4 regions of the Peribacillus sp. V2I11 genome follow, and region 2 is predicted to be linked to each of the others. Evidence: riboswitches for the same ligand, from Rfam matches in the RefSeq annotation. Region 2 holds a riboswitch; each other region holds the start of a gene.

Region 1 (8,023 bases), 4.0 Mb from region 2:
ATCTAAACTCTTCCAAGAAGACCAATAAGCTGCCTACATCATGTTTTCTGTATAAAAAAACCGTGACGTTTTAAACTAATATAAACACTTTATTGAATGGGAGGATTTCTAATGGCACATAAATGCTTCTATTGTACTGATGACACGGAAGAAAAAAAAATCCATGTCGTAACGTTTCAAGTCACTGACACGGATAGGAATGAAATTCTCTGCGATGAATGTTATCAAGAATGGCTACAAGGCATAAAAGGCTAAAATCCCTCTAACATTTTCATGTATACATGGATTAATAATGGGTAACTTATGCGTTAAATTAGTGAAATTCAAGGAGGATGGCTATGGGAATCTTAAGCGGAAATCCGAAAGAAGAACCTATGCATTACGGAGAGGTATTTGGAATGGGCATTTCTGACAACAACAAAAGGTTTGATTGCCTGTCATCAAACTATGCTTAATCATACAGGAGATAAAGACCTGCATAAATTACTTGTAGAAGTGATCAATCAAGGGAAACAGGAAAATGACCAAATTGAATTATTATTAAAAGAAAATAGCGTAGGACTGCCTCCATCACCACCTGAAAGGCCTAAAGCTAATTTAGAGGATATTCCCGTTGGGGCACGACTTCAAGATCCTGAAATCTCTGCTTCAGTATCAATCGATATTAATGCAGGATTAGTTGCTTGTAGCCAGATCATGGGTCAATGCATCCGCGAAGATATTGCACAGATGTTCGCACAATTCCATACAAAAAAAGCGGCATTGGGTGCTGACTTCCTAAGATTGAATAAGGAAAAAGGATGGCTTGTCCCTCCTCCTCTTCATGTTAATAAAACAAGTTTGTAAAATGAAATCTCCCTTAACCATGTTGACTTTGTGATATGTCCAACATGATTAAGGGATTAATTCCGATAATGAAAGGACGATTAAGGAATCATTACCAATGCAGACTTTCGATTAAGTAGCACTTTGTGCATTGTTGACTATAATCATTTTTTACAAATTCATGATTACAATTCTCCCGAAAAATGTTCAGCTCCCTTTTCAGCTGTTCCAATTGAGTCTCCAACTGTTTCATTTCAACTTTTATCTGGATTACCCGATTCATCGAATTCTCCCTCTCGTCGGAATTATTGATAGATTTCCCCGTCCGTTTTCCTAAATTCATTCGCTTTTTCTTTAAGCCCTTCATCGATCACCGACTCAAAACCCAGACCCTTTTCCTTCGCCAAATCACGGATGTCCTGAGAGATTCTCATACTGCAGAATTTTGGTCCGCACATTGAACAGAAATGGGCTGTTTTGGCACCTTCAGCCGGAAGTGTTTCATCGTGATATTCGACCGCCCTTTCAGGATCGAGGGAAAGATTGAATTGATCTCTCCAACGAAATTCGAATCTAGCCTTCGAAAGTGCATCATCCCGTTTTCTTGCTTGCGGATGGCCTTTAGCAAGGTCAGCTGCGTGGGCCGCAATTTTATAAGTAATGACCCCTACTCTAACATCCTCTTTATTCGGAAGTCCCAAATGCTCTTTCGGTGTCACATAACAAAGCATGGCAGTTCCAAACCATCCAATCATGGCAGCACCAATCGCAGAAGTGATATGATCGTATCCAGGAGCTATATCCGTTGTCAATGGTCCCAAGGTATAGAATGGAGCTTCTTGACAGACTTCCAGCTGCTTATCCATATTTTCTTTAATCAAATGCATCGGTACGTGACCGGGTCCCTCCACCATGACTTGAACATCGTGCTTCCAAGCTATCTTCGTCAGTTCCCCTAGTGTTTCCAATTCAGCAAATTGTGCCTCATCGTTTGCATCTGCAATGGATCCAGGACGGAGGCCGTCACCTAATGAGAAAGAGACATCATACGCCTTCATGATTTCACAAATCTCTTCAAAGTGAGTGTAGAGAAAACTTTCTTGGTGGTGGGCCAAGCACCATTGTGCCATGATGGAGCCCCCCCGGGAAACAATTCCCGTAACTCGCTTTGCTGTCATGGGGATGTATCGCAAAAGCACACCAGCGTGTATGGTGAAGTAATCGACACCTTGCTCAGCCTGCTCGATTAATGTATCCCGGAAAACTTCCCAATTTAAATCTTCCGCGACTCCATTCACTTTTTCCAATGCTTGATATATCGGAACCGTCCCAACTGGCACAGGTGAATTCCTTATAATCCATTCCCGGGTCGTGTGAATATTCTTTCCGGTGGAAAGATCCATTATATTGTCTGCACCCCATCGTGTAGCCCAAGTCATTTTCTCCACTTCAGCTTCGATCGATGAACTAACAGCCGAATTTCCAATATTTGCATTTATTTTCACATGAAAATTACGTCCGATGATCATGGGCTCACTTTCAGGATGGTTAATATTTGCCGGAATGATCGCACGCCCGCTAGCTACCTCTTCTCTAACGAACTCAGGGGACACATTTTCCCTGATCGAAATGAACTCCATTTCCGGAGTGATGATACCTTTACGGGCATAATGGAGCTGGGTTACGTTTTGCCCTTTCACTGCACGCAATGGTTTTCTTTTCAATCCCGGAAAAACTTCGGCGTTGGATTGTGTTTCCACTTTTTTATACCCGTTATCTTCGGGCTTTATTTCACGGCCTTCATACTCTTCAACATCTTCCCGTTCCAGAACCCAACTGCGTCTAATCGGGGCAAGACCTTTATGAATATCAATGGGATATTCTGAATCCGTATAAAAACCGCTTGTGTCATATACCCGTAAAGGCGGATTATCCTCTTCCCCGAATGCCCCTGTAGTCGGACTTAGCTTAATTTCACGCATAGGTACTTTAATATCAGGTCTAGATCCCTCAACATACACTTTTTTACTCCCGGCAAAACTGGACATAATTGAAACGTTCATGTCATTTACTGAATTACTCATGATTTCATTTCTCCTTTTTAAGTTATTTAAAAAGGACAAAATCCAATCCATTTCGCACGAAAAAGCCAGATCTCATATTTAAGACCCGGCTGACGTTAGTATGACTACAAAAATGACCAAATGAAATGTCATTATTTAGTAGATTCTAACTTCCCCACGCTGGTATGAACCAGATCAGGTCCTGAGGGTTAAGAAGCTTTAGCGCTTCCCTCTCAGCCCAACTTTTATTGGACACCCCTAGTCTGAATAATTTAATTGATTACAGGGTAACTATATATCACCCTTTTCATTCTGTAAATACTTTTAAAGACCTAATATTCCGTTTACAACTCTCCAAAATTTGTTATTTGGAGAGTATCTCCAATTAACTCCCCAGGCTCTCAAGGATGGGGAAAAGCTCCTCTAAATGCTTGATTTCATAGGTTGGAAGCACTTCATTCCGTTCCTTATCATGGCGATTTATCCAGACCGACTTTATGCCTACACGTGATGCTCCAAGGATGTCGGTCATTAAATTATCGCCGACCATCAATACTTCATCCTTATCAAGCTCCATGATTTCCAAAGCATGCTCAAAAATGGAGGCATCTGGTTTACCTCGTCCAAATGCGCCTGAAATCACGATTTGGTCGAAATAAGGAACCAGTTCAGGAGTAATTTCAAGTTTGGTATTTTGCAGTTCAGGAGATCCGTTCGTAAGCAATAGCAATTTGTACTTCCCTTTTAATTCATCCAGAACACGGAATGATTCTTCATAGATAAATGGCTTTTTGCGTCTCTCGGCAGGAAAACGTTCTGCCAGTTCAAGCCCAAATTCCGGGTCATCGACCCCTAATGCCTTTAAACCTCTCGTCCACGCTTCTTTCCGATAAGCCGGTGCAATCCCGGCCATCTTCCGGAATTCATCATGATCATCCTGAAAATTCCCCCATAGTCCCTCAAATGGGTTGATTCCGATCATTTGAGTGAATGCATATGTATCATAAGAGGAATAAAGCTCGCGCGCTTCCTTTCGCACCGCTTCTTCAAACTCTTCGACATTCAGATCATATTTCTCCTTAGCCACTTCGCATGTGGCCACAAAAGCCTCTTTTACACTTTTCTGATCCCATAGTAATGTATCATCTAAATCAAAAAAAACTGCTTTCAGCAAATTGTCCACCCCTCTTTCCCCATTATTGAATTCGTAAAAATTACGCTATTACAATAATAAACCACAACCGATAAAAAAAGAATAACTATTCGGAAAATGTCTTACTCTTTCTGGTGGGAAACCCTATATTCCCCCCTCATCATTTTTCAAATACATAAAGCTTTCCATTACTGGCAATCTTGAATTTCGGACCTGTGAACCCCCGTCGGATCAGCTCCTTCCTGATATATACCATGAGGGCGGCATGACTTACGATCAGGACATCCCTTTCCCCCTTTGCAAAGACTTCATCCAATACTTTATTGATCCTTCGCTCTGCAATCTTGATTTCCGCCCTTGTCTGCTTGTTGAACACCGAGCAGCTGCGAATCCAGATGGCCCAAAGGATGAACGGCAGTTTTACCCTTCCTTTAAGAGGGGGAGAAGGTATTTCCCGCAGCTCCTCCATCCGATGAACCGTACCTGGATAGATATGTTCCGCTGTCTTGACAGCCCTCGACATAGGACTGCAATAACATTCCTGCCATTCCTCCACGCCAAATAAAGTCGTTCCATAAATAATATCCGCTGCATCATAGTCCTCAAACCATTGCTTCATATCATCCGCCGTCACAAATCTCCCAGTAGGAAATTCATGTGTCACCTTAAAATGCCGTACCAAACCAATTTTCATATATTCTCCTTTTTATCTTTTGAAATATTCGTTTCTTTTTCTTGTAAAGGCCTTATCAATATATTACCCTATGTAAAACTATATAATAAATGCCAGTTGAAACCAGTAAAAACCATACTGAGCTCTCCTTGACATTGTGTATGTTTAAAAAATCTTACGGTTTGTGTCACTGTTAGGCTTTGATTATGATGGCATCGAAAAAAGAGAAAGCATTTCGCCTTCTCCAGTCATGGTTTAATCTATGAATTGAAGTTCTGTTATCGTACATCTTTTCCTGAATTTATATTTCCCGCTCAAATCACTGAATTGATAATCATTGAGGGATTTCCCCAGTTGTTCCTTTAGCTTATCCACCGTGATGGTTTCCTCAACTGTCCCTTTCCAATTTTCATTTCCTATTAACTCTTCGAACGGAATGGTAGTCAGGACTTCATCATATATCTGGATGCTTTGATCGATGCCGAAGCTGCCATAGATACTGCCATTTTCATCAGCAAAGATATGCTCCGACTCCAATTCTTCCACCAATACTTCTAGATATTCCTTTGACTTAACAGGCTTGATGGCAATCTCCGCTTCCGCCTTTACAGGTCCCAATCTCTTATCGACGATCTCTATCGTCACTTTAACGTGAACGGGCGGAAACCCAAACCCTTCACAAAGTTCTGCTGCCGAATTATATACCATCTGTACATCCTCCTTTTGTCACTATCATTATATAATATAAATACTTCATTTCATTATCAAAAACCCTTATTCCTGATCACTTTGCAACATGTCTTTTTTGAACATCAATTCATTTTTTTCCCTTGATCATATTAATAGATTTTGAATGTTTCATCCGCTTATTTTTGTACTAATGATATTCTCCAAATCTACAATTCTTCCACGATTCTACTGCCTTTAGAAGCGCTATGGAAACACATATCAATCATTCAATATTTTAATATATTGAAAAATAGTTTGATTTCAACAAAGAGTAAAGTTATACTCATCGTGATAATGATTATCAATTTCATTCATTGAAAAGTAAAGGATGACCTAACAAATGTTCCATACTCTCTCTCTAAAGGAACGTAAAAATCGTTCAAATGTTTTTCTGCTAATGTGTTTATTCATCCTGGTGATTTTTGGATTGGTTGTGTCCCTGTTTTTGGCTGTAACATTTGGGGCAAAAGAGGTTACCTTCAATACGGTGTGGTCAGCGGTTTTTAATTATAATCCTGCATTGACTCAGCAACAGATTATCCACGAACTACGGCTTCCACGGGTTATTGGAGCAGCATTGGTCGGAGCAGCTTTTGCAGTTGCAGGTGCATTAATGCAAGGAGTAACCCACAATCCCTTAGCTGATGCAGGGATACTTGGAATTAACGCAGGCTCCATGTTTGTGGTAGCTCTTAGTTTTGCTTTCTTTCCAAACATTCCATATTCTCTTTTGATGATTTTTTCATTTATTGGAGCTGTATTGAGTACATTATGCATTTTTATAATTGGCTCATCCGTCCCGGGAGGATTAACACCTATAAGGCTAACAATCTCAGGTGCCGTGATAGCAGCGCTCTTGCATTCACTAAGCTCAGGAGTGGCTATTTATTATGATTTGAGTCAGGATTTAGCATTCTGGTATGCCGGAGGTGTTGCAGGGATAAAGTGGAGTCATTTGAAAGTGTTGGTTCCTATTATTCTTATCGCTATTATTTGGGCAATATCGTTAGGGCGATCTGTGTCACTCATTTCATTGGGCAATGATATTTCCACCAATCTTGGTGTGAATACGAATCGTATCAGAATACTCGGAATGATAATAGCCGTTATTCTGGCAGGTGTTTCTGTTTCGGCCGCTGGTTCAATAGGTTTTGTTGGACTCGTAATCCCACATATTTCACGAAAATTGGTTGGAGGATATTATCAGCTCATCATTCCAATGTCAGCATTATTGGGTTCGATACTGTTAATACTGGCTGATCTGGGAGCTCGAACGTTGAACCCGCCTAGAGAACTGGCAATAGGTATAATGGTAGCCCTTGTCGGTGTTCCTTTTTTTCTCTATATCGCTCGTAAAGTAGGGAGGGACCTATAGGTGAAATACCTTATGAATGCAGACAACAAGAGGGCATATACAGTTACTATGGTATTTATTTTAATTAGTATAGTTGCAGTATTAATAAGCTTGAATACAGGTACATTACGGATTTCACCTTTAAAAGTAATCCAAACGCTTTTTGGCTACGGTGATTTTAAAAGTTCCACTGTGCTGTTCGATTACCGTATGCCGCGAATCTTGATTACCATGTTGGCGGGAGTTGGATTAGGAATTTCCGGTGCAATCTTACAAGGATTATCACGTAACCCTTTGGCAGATCCAGGAATTTTAGGTTTACATGCAGGTGCCTCCTTTGGTCTCATTATCTTTGTTACATATTTTCATTCATTAGATGAAAAAGCATCAATTCTTATACCGTTATTTACCTTTTTAGGCGGAATCTTAACTGCTTTTCTTATTGTTTTACTTGCCTATGATCGTTACAAAGGCATACTGCCCATTCGACTTATTCTCATTGGAATTGCGATTTCTGCTGGTTTTAGTGCTATTACACTTTTTCTGTCTCTTCGTCTTGATGAAGAAACCTACTCATTTGCTTCAAGATGGTTAGTTGGAAATGTATGGGGAAGAGATTGGATTCATGTTATTGCCCTTTTTCCTTGGATCCTTATTTTAGCACCTTATGCTTACTTCCAATCCAACACATTAAATGCCTTATCACTTGGTGATGACGTAGCGGCTGGACTTGGTGCTTCCGTTCAAAAACAACGTTTGCTGATGCTGGTAACTGCTGTTGGCTTGTCTTGTGCGAGTGTAGCGATGGCCGGCGGTATTGGATTTATTGGTCTAGTCGCCCCTCATCTTGCCCGTCGTCTTGTTGGCCCAATGTACCAACATTTCCTTCCAGTTGCAGGACTTATAGGGCTCATTATTTTGGTGCTTGCGGATACCATTGGTCGATCCATATTTCAGCCAAATGCTATTCCAGCTGGTATAGTAGTCGCTGCTATAGGAGCTCCCTATTTTCTTTATTTGCTCACAAAAACAAAATAACTTTTCAATAAGGAGAAAAAAATGAACAAGAAACTTACTATTTTATTTAGCATTATGTTAATTCTTATTTTGTCGGCTTGCGGACAAACTTCTTCAAATGATAGTAAATCAGCACCAAAAAATAAACCTGAGAGTGAAGAACCTAGAATCGCTTCACTTTCCATCCACCTAACAAATGATTTGCTTGC
Region 2 (8,023 bases):
ATAATAGTATGTTCGATCCCGAGTGTCTGTAAATCGCTTTGCCTCCATCGCAACCGCGATTCGGTGAGCACGTCTGATGCTTCCGGATAACAACGGGATGGAATAGGCTTTCATTTTAAAATATACCGATCTTATCCCTTTTCCCCTTTCGAAACCGCGTACCTTCATCGCGTTTCGTATCGTTTGGAACTCCTCCATCATGATGGGAATCAGCCTTAATGCCGCCATGAAACTATAGGCATATTTCGGTTTAAGCTTAACTTGCTGCATTAACGAATAAAACAAGTTCACTGGTCTAGTCGTTAAGGAAAAAGTTAAACCAAGGGCCGCAAAGAACAAAGCTCGAAAGCCTACAAGTAATCCCCTCATGAAACTTTCCTCCGTAATCGATATTAGGCCCCACTCAAACCAAAGCGTCTCGCCTTGCCCGAATAATATCATTGCGGAAGAGGTGGATATAAAAATGAAACAAAAGGGAATCGACAAAAGTAAGATGCGTTTTATCGAATGCCCGGTAAAAAACAAAAATAAAAGTAATACGCCAATGGTGATATTCATCATATAATTCAGGTCATGAATGAATAACGCCACGATGCATAACACAATCAGTACACCAAGTTTAAGGCTTGGATTAATTCTATGGAGCCATGTTTCTGCATTTGAAACATTCATCTACATGACACTCCTTTTATAGTGATAAAACTTTGTTCTCCAAAAATCCGGCTTGCGCGATGTTCTCATCACTTATTACGTCTCCGTCCTTAACCGTCCAGATCCTTGTTGCAAAGTTTTTTGAAATATGATCGTCATGAGTTACCATGATCACTGTTATTCCGCGCCTTCGATATTCCTCAAACCATTCCAGTAATGCAAAGGTATTTTTCGAATCTTGGCCAAAGGTTGGCTCATCCAGGAGTATGATTTTTTTGTCTATTACGATTGAGGCGGCTACGCTTAAGCGACGCTTTTGACCCATTGATAATTGAAACGGATGTTTATCCCGATGTGCCTCCAGGCGGAACACTTTAAGCAATGAGCGGACTCTCTCATCTATTTCTTGTTGCGGCCTTTTGTCAATTCGCAATGAATAAGCAATCTCTTCATATACAGTATTTGCAACGAACTGAAACTCAGGATTTTGAAAGACAAACGTCATATGATCCGAAATTGGATTTTTCACGCCTTTAATGGGGGTCCCCATTAATTCATACTTACCATTCGTTTTTATGAACTGCATCAGTGCATGCAAAAGAGTACTCTTCCCCGCGCCATTTTCTCCCCTGATTACAATCCATTCCCCTGAATGGACCTTCAGCTCTTCAACCTTGATTTTTTCCTCTTTATTCCGAAAACCTCTAAATCCTTGCACATCCATAAGGGGTAAACCATCTGTAAATTGGAGTTCCCGAATGGGTGCATTCTCATGTATATATTCATCCCAAACACCAGGGAACCAAATTCCATGTTCTTTCATTTCATTTTTATATAGTGAAAGAATGGTGTCTCTTGGACCATCAGCTATGATTTGACCTTCACCGTTAAAAAGAACGATTCGTTCGATGAATTCTAAAACATGGTCAATTTTATGCTCGACGATAATAACCGTTTTGTCTCGTCCGACTTCCTTCAACAAGTCCCAGATTTCTTTTGTCCCTTCCGGATCAAGCATGGCGGTTGGTTCATCTAAAAATAGCACTTCTGGTTCAAGGGCTAATACTGAAGCGATTGCCAGACGCTGTTTCATCCCGCCTGATAATGTTTCTATACTTGTATGGCCTAGGTTCAATCCTACATTACGGATATGATTTTGGATCTTCTCTTCCATTTCTTCTTTAGGGACGGAAAGATTCTCAAGGACGAAGGCAATTTCCTCATCGGCAAATGGCATGCAAAACTGACTATCAGGGTCTTGAAAAACATATCCCCATGATGAAGGGCATTTCAATTCCTCCGCTTTCATCGGGACTTCGAAGGAATTCGGAATCAATCCGCTTAACACTTGCAAAAGAGTGGACTTACCACATCCTGATGGTCCCAACAATAGCACTTTTTCTCCTTTATCAAACGATATGGATAGGTCCTTGAATATCAAAGATTCATCACCGGGAAATTTCATTCTTAACTTCTCAACAGAAACGATTCGTTCCATGGCCCTCAACCTCTACTTTTGATCCAGTTCTGCATAATCTTTACTTGAAACCGGACGAACAAGATTAGTTACTCCTGTTGCTTCCAGTACTTTAACTAAATAATAGGCAGTCACACCTGCAAAGAATATGGAACCCACAAACCTGGCTATCATGAATAACGATAAATTCCAAAGAGAGAGAGCACCTATTTCCCCATAAGCAAAATCCATGATGATTGATGCCAGGCAGGAAGCAATCGCAGCTAAAACGGCTACCGACATATTGAATTTTTTATATTTGAACGCCATGAACACCAGTTCCGCGAACAAACCTTGGACCACCCCATATAACAGTACGGTCAGCCCCCATGGTGAACCTAGAAAGAATTCTCCGGAAGCTGCAGCTATCTCTGCCAAAAGTGCCACACCCGGTTTCCGTAAAATTAAAAAGGCGACGGGGCCAGCTATAAACCACATTCCATAAATAAGTTGATCCAGATGTAATCCTAATGGTTTAACGGAATAATAAATCGAACCCCAAAGGATATAAACGATTCCAAATGCTACCGCAATCACGATCGTGACTAATATATCGGTTAATTTCAATCCTTTTTTCATTGTTTCATTCTCCTTTATACTTCTAGTGTTTCCTTATGCACAGGCCATGTCTCTAAACGATAAGCCATTTCCCAAAATGAGTATTCATATTGGCTGCTAAGGATGAAATGCTCTTTCATTCTCTCCTTATCCTCGTCTGTTACTTTTTCAGCAATCTCATCAAGCCTCGCAATTTGTTCTTCCACCAAAGTGCGGAACCACTCTCCTCCGTAAGCCGCTATCCATTCTTGATAAATCGGCTCTTCGGGTAAGCACCCTTGCAGCTTTTCACCTATTTCATAATACAGCCAGTAACACGGCAAGATAGCTGCAATAACATCCCCTAAATGTCCAGAATAAGCCGCACGGTACATATGGGAAGTATAAGCATAAGCAGTCGGGGCAGGTTTAAAATTTTCCCTTTCTTCTTTTGTGATGCCTAATCTCTCAGAAAAATTCTCATGAAGCTTCAACTCCGCTTCATATGTTCCTTGTGCGTGGCCGGCAAGCCTGCTTGTTGTATGTAAATCTGTAGCTTTGACTGCTCCTAAAGCTTGAACTCTAGCAAAATGAGATAAATAATAGGCATCTTGCATGACATAAAAACGAAAACACTCCAATGGCAAAGTGCCATCTCCTATCCCTGCAACAAACGGGTGATTAAAACTAGCTTCCCAAATGTGATCGACTTCCTGACGAATTTCCTCTGAAAACTTCATGTCCATTACCTCCAAATTGTATTTTTTAAAGGATGATACGGGATAAAAACCTTTTAACACCTCTTTTTTTGCAAACAAAAAACCACTTTCTTTAACGTAAAGAAAGTGGTTGTACTTGAAATAATACAGAAACGTATTGTTCCAGACCCCCACTTCCCTACGCTGGTATAAACCAGATCAGGTTCTAAGGGTCTTAAAGTCATACTTTAATCTCAGCTTCTCCGGTAAAATCAACTTTTACCTATAAAGCACCCCTAGTGGTACAAATTGTATATTAAATTCATTTCATTTGCCTTTATATTAACACGATTAATCCAATTGTCAAACGTATTAGAAAAAGTTTTCATGATTTATGGTTATGGTTACTAACCTTTCAATCTTGCATTACCACCTTACCATGATCGCTTAAACCATTGTTAATCCACCATTTACGGAAAGAGTTTGCCCCGTAATATACCCTGCATCTTCCGAAACGAAATAGGCAACAGCACTGGCAATATCCTCTGGTTGTGCTAGCCGGCGGAATGGAATCGCTTTTTCCAAGGCTCCTGCTATACCTTCATTATAAGAGCCTATTTCTTGAAATAGGGGCGTATCAGCAGGACCTGGCGCAATACAATTGATGTTGAGTTTGTGACGTGCCATTTCTCTTGCTATCGTTTTTGTGAAGGCAATCACCCCTCCCTTAGCAGCCGAATAAACTGCCTCTCCACTTGATCCGACTCTAGCTGCATCGGATGCAATATTTACTACCTTTCCGTAACCGTTTTCAATCATAAGAGGTAAAATTTCCTTGCAAGTATGGATCTGCCCAAGTAAATTAATATCGATAATCCTTTTCCAAGTGCTGGGATTACTTTTTAAAAATGGTTCCACCTTATCCCACCCTGCATTATTAACCAATATATCTATTCTATGAAAATGCTTCACTGATTCTTCAACGGCTTTTTTAACACTTTCTAATTTCGTTACATCACAATGGACCGCTCTGGCTTCAAAACCCGACTTTTCGATTATAGAAACCGTTTCCTCTGCATTTTTAAGATTAATATCAGCCACGATGATGTTAAAATTACGAGAAGCCAATTTTTTTGCAATCTCTCTGCCAATTCCACTTCCGGCACCTGTGATAAATGCCATTCTTTTATTCATCATATTCCCCTCCACTTTCACCATTTAGTCAATATGGATTATAAACTGCTTAAATATTGTCGATTATCTTTTCATTTATCATTTCCCGGAGCCGGAATTTCTGGATTTTCCCGCTAGCCGTTCGAGGAAAGTCATCCATTATCTCAAGAAATTCAGGCCAATATTGTTTGGCCAAACCCTTTTCCGAGAGAAATTCCTGCATGGAATCCATCGTTATCGGGCTCTTCCCCGTTTTCATGCTGATACATGCACAGGCTTTTTCCTGAAGACGGGAATCTGGTACCGCAATAACCTGAGCGCTAGAAATATCCGGGTGTTCATACAATACATTTTCTACATAAGCGACTGGAATATTTTCACCGCCACGTATGATTATGTCTTTGTTTCTTCCAGAAATCCGGATATATCCGTCTTCATCAATGAATCCTCGATCACCGGTAATGAACCATCCGTCATTATACTCTACTAAAGTATCATCGATCCGTTTAAAATAGCCGACAAAAAGAGCCGGACCCCTTACTAATAAAGAGCCTTCTATATTCGGGGCACAGATCTCCCCTTTAAAATCCACTACCTTTAGCTCCATTCCCGGAAACGGAATTCCGTCGGTATTCGTCAGTTTTTCTTCTGGATCTTCAAGTCTCGTCAAGGTTACCAAGCCATCTTCCGTTTGCCCCCATCCTGACAATATCTTGAACGGTACTTTTTTCACGGCTTCCTTTACTAAATGCCTGGGGATCGGGGCACCTAAAGCTACGAAGACTCGTAGCGAATTGAGGTCATACCTTTCTATCCCTTCCATTTGAACCGTATCTTGCAGAAAAGGAGTGGCTCCCGCCGTAAACGTTATCTTTTCCTTCTCAACCCATTCAATAAACTCTCTGGGATTCCAAATGTCTTGATAGACTCCCGTACCTCCAATATGTGTAGGAAGCCTAACTCCATAACCAAAACCTGTTTGATGAGCGAACGTTGACGCCATGAAAAGAACGTCATCGGGTGTTAAATGTAAGCGGTCAATCCAATAATCCGTTGATATACAAAGAGTATTATGTGTATGCATAACTCCTTTTGGACTTCCTGTGGTTCCGGAGGTAAAGATAATTTCAGTCACATCATTTGGGTCATGTGTGATTTCATCCAAAATGGATGAATCCATCCGGTCTTCCCAAGGTTCCTCAAATAAGGAGGAGAACAGTTTCATCCCATTCGGCGCATTGTCCCCAATCACATATATATGTTTCATTGATGGCCATTGATGGCTTAGTCTCTCAATCATGTCAGGGTAATAAAACCCACGGAAATAATCTGGTACAACAATCATTTTAGATTCTGCCATCCCAACCATATAGCCAATTTCCCTATCTCGATAAATCGGTATCAAGGGATTGCTAATGGCACCGATTCTTGTAACAGCATAGTGTAAGATTATAAACTCATTCCAGTTAGGCAGTTGAAAAGAGACAACATCCCCCTTACCCAATCCTATATGCAAGAGACCCAATGCGATTCGATCGACCAACTTACCCAGCTGCTTGTAAGTAAAACTACTTTTTTTATCTATAATCGCTATCTTATCTGGATGCTTTACTATAGCATCATTCAAATAATCCAAGATCGTTCGGTTTGGCCACACGCCTTGATATTTCCCCACATATTCCTGATTCAAAATCGTCTCCAATTTCACCAGTTTCCATCCCCCTCATCAACCTCTGAATTTTTTAAAATCTACAGGCCTCTTTTCCAGGAAGGCATTTTTTCCTTCTTCCGATTCTTGTGTATTGTAAAACATCGCTAAACTGCCCATCGAAAGTTGTGAAATCCCTTGAATGTTGGCACTATCTGCATTAAAGGCATATTTGAGCATTTTTAGCGCAGTAGGACTCTTATCAAGGATTTTTCTTGCCCATTCTTCTGCTGCCTCGTGCAGTTGTTCTGGGGCAACGATTTTGTTCACAAGTCCCATTTCTTTTGCTTCTTGTGCAGAATATTGTTCACACAAATACCAGATTTCCCTTGCTTTCTTTTCTCCGACAATTCGTGCTAAATAAGCTGAACCAAAACCTGCATCATAACTACCGACCTTTGGCCCGCTCTGGCCAAATTTTGCCGTGTCAGATGCAATTGTTAGGTCACAAATGACATGAAGGACATGCCCGCCTCCGATGGCAAACCCATTAACCGCTGCAATGACCGGCTTAGGAATGTTGCGGATCGTTTGGTGCAGCGTTTCGATTTCCAGTCCCATTCCACCACCTAAACCACCCGAATGATTATATCCTCCTTCTTCCCCCTTTTCTTTTTGATCTCCACCTACACAAAATGCCCTCTCACCTGCTCCAGTCAGAATCACTACACCAACACGATTATCATCCCAAGCGTCCCGGAAAGCCCAAATTAATTCCTGAATGGTTCTGGCACGAAAGGCATTGTATACTTTAGGTCTGTTCATTGTTATCTTTGCAATTCCAACATTTTTTTCATAGATTACATCTGTTAATTCCATCGTTTTCATTCCCTTCATTGTCCTAGTCTATTAACGATGATTTGCCTTGTATCACAACAATCCTCTGTTCCTTACGAACTTATTCGGTACCCAATACGACTTTATGTGCTTTCCATTTCTGTAATCGATTCGGTTTCAACTGAATGTAACATTATTAATCCATTGGATTAATGAGAACGGAACTCCTTTCCTATTATGTCCTTTGCAATGACCATCATATTGGCTTGTGCAGTGCCATCACCAATTTCCAACCCAATCACGTCACGCAAGCGTTGCTCAAGAGGCATTTCCTTTGTATAAGCATAATGACCATTCAACAGTAAACATTCATGGATGGCTTCTACACTATATTTGGGACCTAGCCACTTAACAGAAGCCGATTCTTTACTATGATTCAACCCTTGGTCACGAAGCCAGAGTCCTCGATAGGCTTGCCACTTCACCAGTTCTAATTGGGTATAGTGAGTCACAATGGGGAAGGAGACCCCTTGATATGTCGCCAACGGTTTACCAAATGAATGTCTGATTTTCACATGTTCGATGGTTTCATCGATACTTTGTGAAGCGGTGCCAACACATTGCAGCCCTATTAACAGCCGACTTAAATCAAACCCATTCATCACTTGGGAAAAACCTTTATTTTGAAGACCGATCATATACTCTTCCGGAACCTCGACATCGGTTAAATATATCGAACCTCTTCCAATGGGGATATTCCCCATGTCTGTGTACCCTCTGCATTCAACTCCTGGAATATCGGCAGGAACCATGAAGGCACTTATCCCTCGATTTCCCCATTCAGGTTCCGTCTTTGCAAATAAAACAAAGGCATCCCCACACATAGCTACACTAATTCCAGACTTTTCTCCATTAAGCACATACTTATTTCCTTTATGAACAGCTGTTGTTTTAATTCCGCCT
Region 3 (8,023 bases), 4.5 Mb from region 2:
GATGTTCCTATCTTTCTTCAACCTAGGGGCATGGGGTGCACTTTATGCGTATACACCTGAGCAGTATCCAACTGCAGTCCGTGGTACAGGTGCTGGGTTAGCTGCAGGGATCGGGAGGATTGGCGGTGTCCTGGGACCGTTGCTTGTAGGGTATTTAGTTGCCGCAGACACCCCGATTTCATCGATTTTCACCCTATTTACAATTGCTATTCTAGTGGGGGCAGTTGCCGTAGCTTTTGGGAAGGAAACAAAGAATACCGTTTTGAAATAAACAAAAGGAAGGGGACTGTATTCAGTCCCCTTCCTTTTGTTTATTTAAAGTCTTTTATTATTTTTAAAAGGGATTCGGAGGCAGTCTTCGGACTATCTGCATTCATGATGGCCGATACGACTGCGGTACCGGATAGCCCGCTATTAGAAAGAGCGGAAATGTTATCGGCAGTGATACCCCCGATGGCTACGGCGGGAATTGATACGCTTCGGCAAATTTCCTCCAGATCCCCAATTGCCATATGAGTTGCATCTTGTTTGGTCTTGGTAGGGAAAACGGAACCGACTCCGATATAGTCTGCTCCATTTCGTTCGGCTTCAAGAGCTTCTTCAAGAGTGGAGACAGATACACCGATAATCATATCTTCAGGAACCATTTGTTTGACGACGGGCAGTGGAAGGTCATCTTGCCCAATATGAATTCCGTCCGCTGCAACCGCAAGTGCTATATCCACCCGGTCATTGATGATAAGGGGAATGGACAGCTCGTTCAATAACTGTTTTAATGCAGAAGCTTTTTTATAAAAGGAGAGTGAGGAATTATTTTTCTCTCTAAGTTGTACGATCGAGACTCCTCCTGAAACAGATTCTACAATGATTTTGGTCAATTTTTCCAATGCTATGGACTCTTCCGTAACTAAATACAGGCTTAAATCAATTTGGGACTTCTTCATTTATTTTCACCTCATGCATCCAGATTTCCTTATCCATTCTTGATATTGCATCGATTAATCGCACACGAAACGTTCCTGTTCCTTCATCTTTTTGAAGGTTTGCAGCAGCTAGTTCCCCTGAAATGCTCATGGTTGAGATACCGGCAATTGCCGCAGAATAGAAATCGTCAGTGACTCCGGAAAAAGTACCGATAAGAGCAGTGGACATGCAACCGGTACCTGTAACATTAGTTAATAGGTGGTTCCCATTGTCGATGATGGACGTATGTTTTCCATCGCTGACCGCATCCTTAGCTCCGCTGACCACGACGATACTATTCAATTTATTTGCCGCTCGTGCAGCCAGCTCTGCATTGCTAATCGCAGATTCCCCCGAATCCACCCCGCGTGTAACGGTATCCCCACCCATCAATGAAAGGATCTCACTCGCATTTCCGCGAATGATTTGGAAAGTAACCTTACTTAGGAGATCTTTGACCTGCTCTGTACGATAGGAGGTGGCACCAACTCCCACCGGGTCCAAAATGACCGGGATATCCAGGGCATTTGCCTTCTTACCGGCAATCTTCATTGCTTCCAAGGCTTTATCATCGATCGTACCGAAATTCAGTACCAATGCATCTGCTAATTTGACCATATCCGCCACTTCTCTTGGGCTCGATGTCATTACTGGTGAACCACCGATGGCAAGGGTGGCATTTGCACAGTCGTTGACTGTAACAAAGTTGGTGATTTGGTGAACGAGTGGTTTTCTTTCTTTTACTTTCACGAATAAATCGGCTGCAGAAACCTTCATTTTAAGTCACTCCGTTCTTTTTTTGAAAATGCATGAAAATGATGGACAGGTCCATGACCTTTACCAATTGAAAAGCTATTTCGTATCGCTTCAGAAATATAGGTCTTGGCCTGTTCGATCGATACCTGCAATGGCAGTCCATTTGCCAGGTTTGATGTAATGGCGGATGATAGGGTACAGCCCGTACCATGAGTGTTTTTTGTATGAATACGCTCTCCCTTGATCCATTGGAAGTCAGTCCCGTCATAAAAAAGATCATTTGGATTTCCTGTTGCATGGCCTCCTTTAAGTAAAACGGCTTTGGGACCCATTTCTTGTATCGAAATGCATGCCCTGTAGAAATCTTGTTCCGTCCGAATCGACAAGCCAGTAAGTACTTCCGCTTCCGGTACATTTGGGGTTACAAGTGTTGCTAGCGGAAGCAAATCCATTTTTAAGGCAGAGACAGCTTTTTCGTCGAGCAAATGGTGGCCGCTTTTGGAAATCATGACAGGGTCAAGGATAACGATGGCAGGCATGAAGGTTTTAAGGGACGCAGCGACAGTTTCCACTATTTCTTTTGATCCAAGCATGCCTATTTTTACTGCATCGACCGGAATATCTTCAAAGATAGCAGCAATTTGATCTGATATGATAGCTGTTTCAATTGGCTGTACTGAACGGACTTCCATTGTATTTTGTGCGGTTACGGCTGTGATGGCAGACATCCCAAAGACCCCATGTGCAGAAAATGTTTTTAAATCCGCTTGTATTCCAGCACCGCCCCCTGAATCAGAGCCTGCGATGGTTAATGCTGTTTTCATAAAAAAACCCCTTCATATAATTATTTTTTAGAAGTATTTTAAGTAATATGAAAGCTAAAATCGCACCTGCGAATGAACTGAGCATAAAAGCCGGTAAAAAACCAAAAAGAGCAGCTTTTTCTCCCAATAGGAGGATGGCAAGTGGATAACAGGCTAGGGAACCGAGAATGCCGGTCCCAATCACTTCCCCAAAACAAGCGAATTTTAAGCTTTGTGTTTTTCGATAAAGGATGGCAGCTAAAAGTGCCCCGATCATGCTGCCGGGAAAGGCGAAAATTGAACCGGTACCAGACATGTTTCTAATGATGGAAACTAAAAAAGCTTGTGTCACAGCATAAGCAGGCCCCAATAGGACGGCCGTCAGGACATTTGCCAAATGCTGAATAGGAAAGACCTTTGCAAATCCTGTTGGGATGAAAATAAATGAACTGGTCAGCGTCGTTATAGCCGTGATCATGGCAGTCAACGTCAGTTTCTTGATAGGATTCATCATCATGTCAACATCCTACAGCGGCCAATCCTGCTCATTTTGAACCATATCCCAGAATAAATATTCATATCGGGAAGTAACCAAAAAGTGCTTTTCTAATCTAAGAAGCTCCTTTTCTGGCATGCCTTCCGTCAACTCTTCCAACAAAGCGATCAGCCACTTGTGTGCTTCCCCGAATTCAGGAGATGAATAGGACCTTATCCAATCTGCATAGCGATTGTTTTCCAACGCTGCTCCATTTTGTTCTTTTAATAGCAAACCGATTTCATAATAATCCCAAGCGCAGGGCAGGAGACAGGCGATCAAATCTGCCAAGGTCCCATGCTGAGCTGCATTTAGCATGTAACCTGTATAGGCTAGAGTGGTTGGAGTGGGCTCTGTATCTTCCAATTCCTTGGAACTGATTCCGAATTCGGAAGCATAATGCCGATGAATATCCATTTCCACTTGAAGGGTTTCATTTAAAATACTTGCAAACTTTGCCATGGTTTCGATGTCATGAGCTTTGATGACACCTAAAGCAAAGAGCTTGGAATAATCCATGAGATAGATATAGTCCTGCTTCAGGTAATAGGCAAATTTCTCTTCAGGAAGCGTGCCGTTTCCAATTGCCTGGACAAAGGGATGAGAATGGTTCCTTTTCCAAATCTCTTTTGCCCGCGCATGTAGTCTATCACTGAATGTTTCTAATTTAATATTCTCCATTGTTCATCCTCCTTTAGAATGGATCCCCTTGTTAATAAAAAACCCCGTTCCTGAATACGGAACGGGGTAGATGGATATAGCCTGTAAATGGACGATATCATCCACTTCCCTCCGCCGGTATAAGCCGGTTCAGGTTCAAAGGGTCCGGAACTAATTCCATCTCAGTCTTAAAAAAAAACTCCCCTAGTGGTGTGAATTGTATGTAATTACTGACATCATATCAGAAAGACAAGAAAATGCAACCGGTAATTGAAAGAGAGATCACTTTGTGTCCAGGAAAAAAGGGAGAACCAGGTAATTGACTTTTGATGATTATTAAGATAAAATCATGTCTACATCATTTATATATCGAATTCTTATCCAGAGAGGTGGAGGGACTTGGCCCAAAGAAACCTCGGCAGCGGACCCGTTATGGGAACTGTGCTAAATCCAACAAGCATATGCTTGGGAGATAAGAAGAGCCGTACGGACACTGTCAGCCTCTTCTTGAATTAGAAGGGGCTTTTATTTTTGGGAAATAACGTTTAGTGACATAATAGAAAAGGTATATATAATTTGGTGAAAATCAAACAAGTTGATAAAGTTTAGCTAACTAGAAGCTGGCTCAAGGATGACTAGGAAAGGAGCCATTTACATGGCAGAATTATTTAAGAGGATTGAACAGAGGAAGGCAATGCTTATTGAAGAGTTATTGGCCAATGGAGTATACAAAACCTCTGATGAAAGGCACCTTTATGATGCCCCATTAAAAGTACTTGAAGATGAATATAAAATTGTTATAAATAGACATAATAACGAGTCACCTTCTGAATGGATGACATAGTAAGCGATGGACTATATTTTGGGTTCTTGTATTAGGGATATGATGTAAGCATTCGCAGTCTACACTAGTGGGTGCTTTTTTTGCGTTTAATAGAAAGTGACACAAAATATACATAATATAAGAATAAATAGGTGTTTTGTCACATTTACCCTATAAAATAACACATTTAATTTCTGGAAAATAGTTGATTTTAACTAGTAGTTTCATTATGATGAAAGTGTAAAAATATTGAATAAATGGGGGGTGCTATAATGCTTTGCCGCAAGGTAACTATAGAAAAAGTAGAAGAGAAGAGACAAGAGATGCTCAAATTGGCCGCGATTTACGGCTTAACAAGTCTGCTGACTGTTCAAGCCAGTCAAGAATTGGATACGCTATTAAATGCGTTAACAAGTAAAAGAGATTCTGAATATTTTTCCCTCCAGAAAGCATATAGGTATTTTTAAATTAGTCAATTTGACCTCGATTAATCTAAAAAAAGCTACTGCTCAAGGCAATAGCTCTAAAGAATTATTTTAAATATCGACACGTTTACCAAGAATGATCAAATCCCGCTCAATGCCATCCAGCTCGGCAACCTGGGGTAAATGAGCCCATTCTTCAAACCCGAATTTGGAAAAAAGCTTAAGGCTTGGTGTATTGTGGGCGAAAATGAAACCCAATAGAGTCTTAACACCTAATTTTGGACTCATTTCAATTGCCTTTTGAATCGAAATTTGTCCGATTCCTTTTCCCCGGAAATAATCATCAATATAAATGCTGATTTCGGCAGTGGAATTATATGCCGGTCGGCCATAGAAGGATTGAAAGCTCATCCATCCTGCAGTATTCCCTTCTATAGTAATGATATATAGCGGTCGGCTTTCCGAATGATGTTCCTCAAACCATTTAACCCTCGATTGGACGGATACAGGTTCCGTATCTGCCGTGACCATTCTTGAAGCAATTGTCGAATTATATATTTCAACAATTCTGGGTAGATCAGATAGTTCTGCCACTCTAAACTCTATGTGCTCTTCCATGATTTAAACTCCTAACTATCATTTATTCAATCACGAGAATGAAGGGTTATCCCGTTTTTTGTTAAGGGACGGTGAATGACACCCAATCCATTGAAAGTTTTATATTATCATACACTCCTTACTCTTTATCTGACAATTCTTTTTTGTATGTTAAGACTGCGGATTTTTTGGGTATGTAAGATTAAATACTTCTAGTAAAAAGACAAGAGGGGAACTAAATGAAAAAATTGGCAGGGTTATTGATTGCTGTACTAGTTATATGTTTTGCTGCATATGAATTTCAGGCCTCGGAGTCGGAAGATGTGCAAAGGGTGATGGCTTTTGGAGATTCGTTAACCTATGGAAAAGGGGATAAGGACGGTGAAGGATATATAGAAGGCCTGGAGGATGAATTGAATAATCCGGAATCGGAACAAAAAGTGAGTTTTTGGAATTACGGAATAAAAGGCCAGGAAACGGATGGGGTGATGAAACAGCTTGATGATTACCGCATTAAAACGAAACTTGATGAAGCCGATACTTTCATCGTTTATATTGGAACGAATGACTTGATCAATAGTAACGGAGGGGACTTGGAGAAAATAAGTGTCCGAAAAATCAATGAGGGTAAACGGGAGTATATCAGCCATCTGAATATGATTACATCAACACTGTTGGAGGCAAACGGTAAAGCTGATATTCTGGTAGTGGGACTATATAACCCAATTAAAGGTAATCAAAAACTTGAAAAGCACATTCGCAATTATAACCAGTCAATAAAGGGAATAGCGGATAAAGATAAAAGGATGTTATTCATTCCTACGAATGATCTTTTTGAAGATAAAAAGAAAACAGAGTATTTCAGTGATAAGTTACATCCGAATGAAAAAGGGTATCAGCTCATTGCGAATCGGGTTTTGGAAAGTTATGATTTCAAATGAAAGCAAAAATGCACAGGAAAGCTTTCTGTGCATTTTTGCCTGTTAAGTCGCTAGGAATTTAATATGGCTTTTAGTTGAGGGAACTGCAAGTCATGGAGCTGCTTGTATCTGCCGTCGTTTTGCAATAATTGTTCATGTGTTCCTTTTTCATGAACCTGCCCTTTTTCCAGAACGATAATTTGATCGGCATCATGAATGGTTGATATACGATGTGCAATGACTATAGAAGTGCGGTTTATCAATAAACGTGACAATGCTTCCTGGATCAAATGTTCGGATTCTGTATCCAAGGCCGCCGTTGCTTCATCGAGAATGATGATTTGCGGATTTTTCAAAAGTGCCCTGGCAATGGCAATACGCTGTTTTTGTCCACCTGAAAGCTTGACTCCGCGCTCTCCGATTTGTGAATCATAACCATCAGGAAAGGCACTGATAAAGTCATGCGCATTTGCCGCTTTGGCTGATTGGATGATTTCATCATCTGTAGCATCAAGTTTGCCATATACGATGTTATCACGGATTGAACCGTTGAATAAAATGATATCCTGGGAAACAATTCCTATTTGTCCCCGTAATGATTTCAGTGACACATCTTTGATATCATGACCATCCATTTTAATTTTTTCCATCTTGCGGATCATAAAATCGAATCAAAAGGCTCGTGATGGTCGATTTTCCTGCGCCAGAGGAGCCGACCAGAGCGGTTACTTGACCAGCTTTCATGGTCAGGTTTAGATTGCTGATTACAGGAACACTCTCATCATAAGCAAAATCAACACATTGAAAATCAATTTGCTTTTTTATGGAGGGGAGTTCAATGGCATTTCCCTTGTCACCTATTTCAGGTTGTGTTTCCAATATTTCAGTTATCCTTTCAAAGGCGGCGGATGATTGCTGGACAATGCTGATGACCCGGCTAAAATTGCGAACGGGACTCTGAAGTAACCTCAAATAGGCGAGGAAGGCCACGATTAATCCTATTGTGAATTCACCTTCCATCACTTGCCAAGCCCCGAACACAATGACTGCTACAAGACCGATATTGTTCAATAAATCAATAATCGGACCGAACATGGAACGTAGCCGAACAGACTTAATGTTGGCAGCCATATTTTCCTGATTACGCTCCGCAAACCGCCTTGATTCGAATTCTTCATTTGTAAAAGATTGAATGAGCCGCATTCCCGAAATGGAATCCTGTAACTGGTTGCTGACATCTCCGGCTGAACTTTGCACAGACCTAAATGACATCCTGATGCGTTTCCCAAATACCCTTGTGATATAGAACATGAAAGGGAATGTAAAAAGGAGGACAATGGTCAGCTTCCAGTTAATGAAAAGCATATATACCGCCACGGCAATGAAAGTCACCGTGTCAGTCAAGACTTGAAGCATGCTCGAAGAGATGAGCTGCTGCAGTAAATTGACATCATTGGTCAACCGGGACATTAAGTCACCAGTACGGTTTTTATCAAAGAATTTCATATCCAGTGTTTGAATATGGTCATACATGCTATTCC
Region 4 (8,023 bases), 1.6 Mb from region 2:
TCATATTCTCCAATATATTCTGTTTACCATCGAAAGAATAAGAGACGTCATCAATTTCCAGTTTCATCCTTTTCGCCCTCCTTTCTCTTCCAAGAAACTAAGTATTTCTCCAGGAAGGTGATGATTCCAAAAAAGATCAGACTCATTCCCATAATGATGAAAATGGCAACAAACACCCGATCTGTCCTGAACGCAGAGGAAGCGAGGGTCATATAAACACCAATCCCCGATTTTGCCCCAAGCCATTCCGAAATAACCGCACCCATTACACTATAGGTGGCCGAAATTTTCAGGCCGGAGAAAATGAGCGGGATCGAGTGAGGAAGTTCCAGCTTCCAAAATAACTGGTTTTTTCCCGCTCCCATCATCTTGAAATAATGCTTAAGTTCGTATGGTGTCTGGCGAAAACCGTCCAATGATGCAACCGCTACCGGAAAAAAACATACAAGCGAAATCACTATTAACTTAGGCAGCATGCCAAAGCCAAACCAGATCACCAAAAGCGGCGCCAAAACTATGATAGGTATATTTTGTGATAGTATGAGCAGAGGATAAACCGCGTCCTTCACACCTGGAAATAGGTGTAGGATTGCCGCGATTAATAAGCCGATGCAGCTTCCAATAAAAAAAACCCGACAACGCAAGCCCGGTAGTGGATATAAGTTGTCCGTAAAGATTGCGGTACGACTCCATTCCTTCAATGAAAATGGCCGATGGAGCGGGAAGCAGCCATTCTTCAACTTTCAATAAGACTGTCACTGACTCCCATACTATCAGCAACAATAATAAAAGAAAGAAGGGAGCCCCCTTCTTCCAAATTCCCCTTCCGATCATGCCCGATATTTCTCCGTTAACGTATCCATCGTAATCCCGCTTGGCTGATATAATATTTTCACTTGGGAAATGACATTCGGTGATCCAATTTCAATCATTCTTACATTCATTTTTTCTATCACGGCAAAAAGTTCGGAAAGCTCACCCTCCATTGTCGTTTCAAGCGGGTGAACCTCATACTTGACACCTGATTCTTCAATGATCTTGATTGCTTCATCCACCATGGGGATGACATTTTCCCCTTTAGGAATAATTTGGATACTAATTAATGAATTGGCCATTGTATTTCCTCCTATTTTGGTAAAAATTCATTGGTAAATGCCTTTTCAGGATCGAAATCACCTTCAAGAAGCTTATTTTCAGTCATCCAATCACTGTAATCCTTCCAGATTTCAAGCTTTTGTTCACCCCATCGCGGAGCATCATCCTGATACTTGGCTGCAAGCCACTCCTGGCTTTTCTTCACTAGTTTTGCATCAAGATCCGGTGCAGACTTAATTAACATGTCTGCTGCATCATCAGGATTCTTAATCGCAAACTGGTACCCTTTCGATGCTGCATGAACGAATGCTTTAACAGTCTCGGGATCCTCTTTTATCATCTTTTCATTTGTTGTCAAAACAGGCGTATAGTAATCAAGCTTATCAGAGTATTCGGTTAAGTAAACCATATTAAGCTTTTCATTTCGCAACTCGGCCTCAATGCCTGTCCATCCATAATAAATCCAGGCAAAATCTATATCCCTTTTAACCGAAGTGAAAAAATCCGTGTCTCCTGTATTGACTATGTCCACTTTATTTACATCCGCATTCTCTTTTTTCATGAGTGAATCTATAATGGCCTTTTCAACTGGAGACCCCCAGCCACCATACGTTTTCCCTTCAAAATCCTTTGGAGTTTTAATGTTCTTTGCCTCAGGGGAAGCGAATCCAGAGGTATTATGCTGGATGACGGCAGCTACCGAAACAATTGGCACGCCTTGCACGCGGGCCTGCGTAATGCCCTCCTGGTAACTCACGCCAAATTCAGATTTCCCTGAAGCGACAAGCTTATCAGCTCCAGCTTCACCCGGCATGATAATTTCCACATCAAGACCTTGTTCTTTAAAATAACCTTTTTCCTTGGCTACATACAATCCTGTATGGTTTGTATTCGGTGTCCAATCGAGCACGACCGATACCTTTTTTAATTCTTCATTTCCTTCATTTTTGGATGCTTCTTCTTTTTCATTAGTTCCGCCTGCACCGCATCCAGCCAAAAGGAACAATGAAGTTAACAGTGGTAAGAATTTATTCAAGTTTTTATCCTCCTACACATCATATAAGATCCATATGCCGGAACCATAATGGGGACTCCAGGTTCTATTCAAATACTGGATAAAAAAGCAAAAAACGCCCGAAGATGAATTCGGACGTTAACATACAAAACAGAAAGTCAGTAATAATATGTTCCCTCCGCTGGCATCATCCAGATCAGGTTCAAAGAGTCAGCATCTAAAGGATGCAATCTCAGCCAGCAGTACTGGCCCCCCTACATTTCTCGCACATATGAACATTTCTCTCTCATTATATCAATTCATAGGGAAAAAGGAATACTAATTTGCTTCTTCTCACTAATTGGAAAGGTATTCCTTGCACTTTAGGATATCTAGCAAAACATCTTTTGAACGAAAAATCATTGAAAGCAAAATAATTCTGCCGCTTTTCATTTCCAATCATTCTTGGCTGACACGTTCCAAATAGTCATTTCTTTGCTGGTATTCATATAATGAGCATTACCTGTAGACATTTCTGTTTACTGGTTTTATAAACCCTTAATTTCATAAGCAAAAGGTGGATATGATCATGATAAAGATTAATCACAAATGGTTAGATGTCAGTCAAATCCAACCAGGTATAGCATCTACTAAATCGCTTGAAATTCTTCAATTGCTGGCGGAAGATTCTAACGTTTTTGAATACCGGAACTTTGGAGATTTCAATTTCGAGATACAACTGAGGAACCGAGTCATTGAGGCAGCTTTTGCGTTGGACAAAAGTGATGCAGAATTTTCCACACTTGAGGAATCGGAATGCAATAATCAATATTGGCGCCTTTCCAAGGGTGGCACCTTTACACTTCAGCCAGGGATTCTCCCTCATGCAGCACTCGTTGACATTTTCATAAATGGAAGGCTTTATGCTTTCGAATGCGGGACAGCGATAGTCGTCACTTTTTTAAAGGCCATTTTGGATTTGATCGGCCCTAGGAATTTCGACCATCTTTTTTCAGACCTATTTTTATATGACTTTCGCCCTCCACAGAATATGGCTCTCATTATTCATCAAGGAAGGGATTATTTACCAGGTGATTGCGTTTACTTCAAAAACCCTGATCACGACGAGGCAACTCCTGAATGGCAAGGTGAAAATGCCATATTATTAGGGAGAAACCTCTTTTATGGCCATGGAATCGGGATTACCAGTTCACAGGGAATCATCGATGAATTAAATAGCAATAGAATGCCGAACGCCACCATATCGGCATTCCTGACAGATCATATCATTTTCCTGGATAGTTCCTTCTATAGACAATTCCAAATAAATATCCCCCGTGCAAAGCCCGATCACAGTCCTGTCAGCCTTTCCAATTGTATTGTTTCTGAAATAGGACCGAAGATTTACCTTTCATGACCCTGGCATTTCCCCTATGCCGTAAAACCGTTTTATTAAATACCGGAATAAAAAAATGCTTGGGAGGATCTCCCAAGCATCTTTTTATTATTCACGCACCAATATTCCCTTTGCCTTTGAACCTGCGGGCACTTGCCTGACCCCATTTCGTTATGGATAGTGTATAAACAGCCAAGGCTGACCATATGAACAAAAAGGCTAAAAGATGTGCTTTGGTAAAACTTTCATGATAGACGAATACCCCGATCAATAAAGATAAGGTCGGAGCGATATACTGAAAAATGCCAAGCATCGATAACGGGATCTTCTCCGCCCCTTTTGCAAAATATAAAAGCGGCAACGCCGTGACAATCCCGCCGCCCACCAATAGCAAGCTTGTGCTTCCCTCTGTAAAGAATTGCATTTCCGATCGGTTCATCAAGTATATCAGGTAACCCAGGGCCAGAGGCGTTACCATCATCGTTTCGAGCGTCAGCCCGATCGCCGACTCGGCCTTGATCATTTTTTTTGCCAGACCGTATAATCCAAAGGTCATGGCCAAAACAAGAGAGATCCACGGAATCGTGCCGAAATGAATGCCAAGGATCAAGACTCCGGTTCCTGCAAGCAGGAATGAAATGATTTGGGCCCCGCTCAATTTTTCTTTTAAGACTATCACTCCCAATAGTACACTGACTAGCGGATTGATATAATATCCAAGGCTCGTGTCGAGGATCCGTCCTGAGTTAACGGCCCAGATGAACACTCCCCAATTAGCTGTAACAAGCAGTGACGCCGTTAGTAATGCCACACAGAGTTTGGGGTTTCCCATTATGTTTTTGACATAATCAAGAAACGCTTGCCACTTTTTCATGAACATCAATAAAACCAGCATGAACACGAAAGACCATAATACCCTCTGAGCCAAAATTTCCGTTGCACCGACTCCCTGAAGGAACTTCCAGTAAATCGGCACGATTCCCCACATCATGTAAGAAAGGGCAGCATAGATCGCCCCTTCTTTTTGTTGATCGACTTTCATAACCTTCCTTCTTTCCATTTACATTCCTTTATCTAATTCCATCTAACAATTTTGTATGTCCATTTCTTTTTTAGCAACTGTTATTTTTTATCATACATGATTTTGTCATCGATGACCGTCATGACAGCCTCGGCTTTTAGGAGATCATCCGGCGCTGCAGCAAAGACATCAAGATTAAACACGGTAAAATCGGCATCGTACCCTTTAATGATCACACCGCGACGTTTTTCCTGGCCGATTGCTGCAGCACTCCCTTTTGTATACAGTGCAAAGGCCTCGTAAACGGAAAGCCTTTCACCAAAACCATAAACGGTACGGTCCTCACTGTTGATTTTCATCCTTGTGACAGCTGCATGAATGCCCAAAATTGGATTCAATGGCTCAATGGGTGCATCCGACCCGCCCGCACAAATGATGCCCAAATTCAAATAGGTTTTCCAGGCATAAGAGGACTCCAATAGATTGGCTGGAACCTTTTCTTCCACCCACGGAAAATCGGACGGGACGAAACCCGGCTGGATATCAAAGATTACCTGCAGCTTTGCCGCCCGCTTCAACAGCTCCGGCCGGACAATCTGCGCATGGATGAGCCGGTCCCTCTGTCCCTTTTTCGGGGGGAGGGCTTCAATTGCATTCAAGACGTATTCAAAAGCGAGATCGCCAATCGCATGGACAGCAATCGGCATTCCGGCATCCCTTGCTTTTTTCACCCATTCCTGAAGCTCTTTTTCAGTGAATATCGCGACTCCATTCGTATTCTTTTGATCTACATATGGCTCGCTCAACAGGGCTGTGCGTCCGCCTAATGAGCCGTCGGTAAATATCTTCATGCTGTCGAATTTGATATATCGCGTACCTTTCTGATAGCCGCCGCCTGCTGCCAGCATTTCTTCAAACGCTTCGTGATGGACGAGTAAATTGGCGCGAAAGGCCATTTCCCGGTCCTCGATTACCGATTTAAACGCCTGATATGTCGGCATGAAGCCATTGTAATAATGGAGGTCCTCAGTATGTCCGCCAGTCAAACCTAGCTTATATGCGTCTTCTATGGCCTCTGCGAGCGCGTTTTCGATATACTCTTGATCAATGCCGGGAAGACTGTCTAAAATAAGGTTCTGCGCCTGACTTTCTTTAAATAAACCATTTAAACGTCCGTCAGGATAACGGCAGATCACCCCGCCTGAAGGTTCTTTAATATCTTCTTTAATATCCGCTTCCAAAAGGGCACGGGAATTGACCACCAAGGCATGACGGCAGATCCTTTTCAATACGATGGGATGTTCTTTCGATATTGCGTCAAGCTCATCCCGTAATATCAATTCAGGACTCGGCCATTCGTTTTCATTCCACCCTTCGGCAACAATCCACTTTCCAGCCGGGGTCTTTGAGCACTTTTCCTTCAAGGATTTCATGATGGACTCCCTGCTATCCATCAAAGAGAGGTCTAAACGAAGCAGCCTTTCACCATGCCCGACCAAATGAAGGTGACTATCCACTAACCCTGGCAGCATCGTTTGTCCTTTTAGGTCGATTTCCCTGGAAATATTGCCGGCATATTCATTTTTCAAATGGTCCAGGCTGCCGGTATCAACAATTACCCCCTTTTCAGTGAAGACTGCCTCCACGTGATCGTTTTCTTTAACCATCGTATAAATCGACCCATTGAACCATAACGTTCCCATTCCGGCTTTACACTCCTTATTAAATGATTGTTACTGTGCAGATATGCAGTAAGTGTACCATCTCATATCACGAATTCCCATATTTATGCTTTTATCCAAGCCCCCGTCAATAAAAAAACGCCAGCCATGGGGGCTGACGGCAATGCTTTCGATCAATTGTTAAGGAGTGCTTCTTCCCTTTTCCGTAAATCCACCCGTTTGATTTTACCCGATGTCGTTTTGGGCAGCTCTTCTAAAAATTCGATTTTCCTTGGATATTTATATGGGGCAGTCAATTCTTTCACGTGCGATTGAAGCATCTTGATCAAGTCTTGGCTGTTCGGATCGATATCATCCATCAAGACTACATATGCCTTGACCACATTGCCCCTTATTTCATCAGGACTTGCTATAACGGCACACTCTTTAACATATGGATGCTTAACGAGTGCATCTTCCACTTCAAACGGTCCAATTGTATATCCCGAGCTGATGATGATATCATCAGAACGACCCTCAAACCAGAAATAACCATCCTCATCCTTTTTCGCTTGATCCCCGGTGATATAATAGTCCCCACGGAATTGCTGCGATGTTCGCTCGGGATCTTTAAAATATTCTTTAAAGAGTGCAGGTGTATCGACATGTACGGCAATATCCCCCACTACGCCAGGAGAACAGGGTTTACCGGAATCATCAATGATTTCCACATGGTTGCCCGGAGTAGGTTTGCCCATGGAGCCCAATTTAATTTCCATGCCTTTCGTTACACCTACCAACAGGGTATTTTCGGTCTGTCCATATCCATCACGCACTTCAATATGGAAATGGTTTTTAAAGACCTCGAACACTTTTTGATTTAAAGGCTCACCCGCTGATACTGCACTATGAAGATGTGATAAATCATAGTCATCAAGGTTATCCACCTTTGCAATCAATCGATACTCGGTTGGTGTGGAGCATAATGCATTCACTTTGTAGTCCTGAAGCAGCTGAAGATATTTTTTCGCCTCGAACTTCCCATGATAGGCAAGGCCGGTCGCTCCTGTTCCCAGAACCGCCAGGAAAGGACTCCAGATCCACTTTTGCCAACCTGGGCCTGCAGTGGCCCAAACCACATCCGTTTCGCTGATGCCCAGCCAGTTTGCAGCAGACGTTTTCAAATGGGCATAAGCCCATCCATGTGTATGGACGACCCCTTTGGGATTTCCTGTCGTTCCGGAAGTATACGATAAGAACGCCATATCCTCACTCTTCGTGTCGGCCATAGTCAGTTGATCGGATTCCACATCGGCAAGCTCATTCAAATCCAGCCAATTTTCGATTCGTTTTCCGATTGAAAATTTCAGGAGGCTTTTCGCCCCTTCTATTTCATTCAATTCATGAGTATATTCATGATAACTGATGATTCCTTTGACATCACCATGGTTGACTCGATACTGCAAGTCCTTCGCACGAAGCATTTCAGAACAAGGGATAACAATCATGCCAATTTTCAATGCGGCTAAATACACTTGATAAGCTTCCACCAAACGAGGGATTATGATAAGGACCGTATCACCTTTACCCAGTCCTTTTTTCTTGAAGGCATTTCCAATTTTATTTGCACTTTTTAATAAATTCTCATATGTAAGTTGTTTTTTATCTCCGGTTTCGTTCTCCCAAAGTACGGCAACTTTTTCTGGATCTTTTGCATAACGTTCCATTTCACTCACTAAGTTGTAATGTTCCGGAGCCAATAAGTCTTCACGCTTCATATTCTTCCCCTCCAATTATGAACTCTTAGTACCTACTCATTATACAAGATATTTCCCTAATATTTCTATGTATTTTAA

The links. Region 2 has a riboswitch for thiamine pyrophosphate ahead of tenA (thiaminase II). Riboswitches for the same ligand answer to the same signal wherever they lie in the genome.
Region 1: linked by a shared signal. The riboswitch ahead of thiC (phosphomethylpyrimidine synthase ThiC) and the one ahead of tenA (thiaminase II) in region 2 are both predicted to bind thiamine pyrophosphate.
Region 3: linked by a shared signal. The riboswitch ahead of tenA (thiaminase II) and the one ahead of tenA (thiaminase II) in region 2 are both predicted to bind thiamine pyrophosphate.
Region 4: linked by a shared signal. The riboswitch ahead of QFZ73_RS18515 (ABC transporter substrate-binding protein) and the one ahead of tenA (thiaminase II) in region 2 are both predicted to bind thiamine pyrophosphate.

The regions. Positions count from the first base shown of each region.
Region 1 is NZ_JAUSYW010000001.1:1,448,841-1,456,863, forward strand. Features, by position in the region: gene QFZ73_RS06990 (hypothetical protein) at 112-255, shown strand; partial or broken gene QFZ73_RS06995 (DUF3231 family protein) at 339-846, shown strand; gene QFZ73_RS07000 (hypothetical protein) at 938-1,108, opposite strand; gene thiC (phosphomethylpyrimidine synthase ThiC) at 1,131-2,912, opposite strand; TPP riboswitch at 3,044-3,158, opposite strand; gene QFZ73_RS07010 (HAD family hydrolase) at 3,274-4,062, opposite strand; gene QFZ73_RS07015 (histidine phosphatase family protein) at 4,202-4,735, opposite strand; gene QFZ73_RS07020 (hypothetical protein) at 4,970-5,422, opposite strand; gene QFZ73_RS07025 (FecCD family ABC transporter permease) at 5,841-6,818, shown strand; gene QFZ73_RS07030 (FecCD family ABC transporter permease) at 6,831-7,835, shown strand; gene QFZ73_RS07035 (ABC transporter substrate-binding protein) at 7,857-8,023, shown strand, end outside.
Region 2 is NZ_JAUSYW010000001.1:5,426,459-5,434,481, forward strand. Features, by position in the region: gene QFZ73_RS26440 (energy-coupling factor transporter transmembrane component T family protein) at 1-672, opposite strand, end outside; gene QFZ73_RS26445 (ABC transporter ATP-binding protein) at 689-2,149, opposite strand; gene QFZ73_RS26450 (ECF transporter S component) at 2,162-2,746, opposite strand; gene tenA (thiaminase II) at 2,761-3,444, opposite strand; TPP riboswitch at 3,582-3,710, opposite strand; gene QFZ73_RS26460 (SDR family NAD(P)-dependent oxidoreductase) at 3,850-4,596, opposite strand; gene QFZ73_RS26465 (AMP-binding protein) at 4,646-6,283, opposite strand; gene menB (1,4-dihydroxy-2-naphthoyl-CoA synthase) at 6,302-7,102, opposite strand; gene QFZ73_RS26475 (acyl-CoA dehydrogenase family protein) at 7,270-8,023, opposite strand, start outside.
Region 3 is NZ_JAUSYW010000001.1:895,890-903,912, reverse strand. Features, by position in the region: gene QFZ73_RS04355 (MFS transporter) at 1-271, shown strand, start outside; gene thiE (thiamine phosphate synthase) at 312-944, opposite strand; gene thiM (hydroxyethylthiazole kinase) at 925-1,740, opposite strand; gene thiD (bifunctional hydroxymethylpyrimidine kinase/phosphomethylpyrimidine kinase) at 1,737-2,543, opposite strand; gene thiW (energy coupling factor transporter S component ThiW) at 2,512-3,033, opposite strand; gene tenA (thiaminase II) at 3,049-3,738, opposite strand; TPP riboswitch at 3,828-3,933, opposite strand; SAM riboswitch class I at 4,092-4,196, shown strand; gene QFZ73_RS04325 (Fur-regulated basic protein FbpA) at 4,373-4,561, shown strand; gene QFZ73_RS04320 (aspartyl-phosphate phosphatase Spo0E family protein) at 4,813-5,007, shown strand; gene QFZ73_RS04315 (GNAT family N-acetyltransferase) at 5,077-5,583, opposite strand; gene QFZ73_RS04310 (GDSL-type esterase/lipase family protein) at 5,802-6,503, shown strand; gene QFZ73_RS04305 (ABC transporter ATP-binding protein) at 6,554-7,132, opposite strand; gene QFZ73_RS04300 (ABC transporter ATP-binding protein) at 7,119-8,023, opposite strand, start outside.
Region 4 is NZ_JAUSYW010000001.1:3,782,895-3,790,917, reverse strand. Features, by position in the region: gene QFZ73_RS18530 (ABC transporter ATP-binding protein) at 1-67, opposite strand, end outside; partial or broken gene QFZ73_RS18525 (ABC transporter permease) at 51-834, opposite strand; gene QFZ73_RS18520 (thiamine-binding protein) at 831-1,115, opposite strand; gene QFZ73_RS18515 (ABC transporter substrate-binding protein) at 1,127-2,131, opposite strand; TPP riboswitch at 2,267-2,376, opposite strand; gene QFZ73_RS18510 (protein-glutamine gamma-glutamyltransferase) at 2,679-3,506, shown strand; gene rarD (EamA family transporter RarD) at 3,598-4,527, opposite strand; gene QFZ73_RS18500 (amidohydrolase) at 4,608-6,209, opposite strand; gene mbcS (acyl-CoA synthetase MbcS) at 6,362-7,945, opposite strand.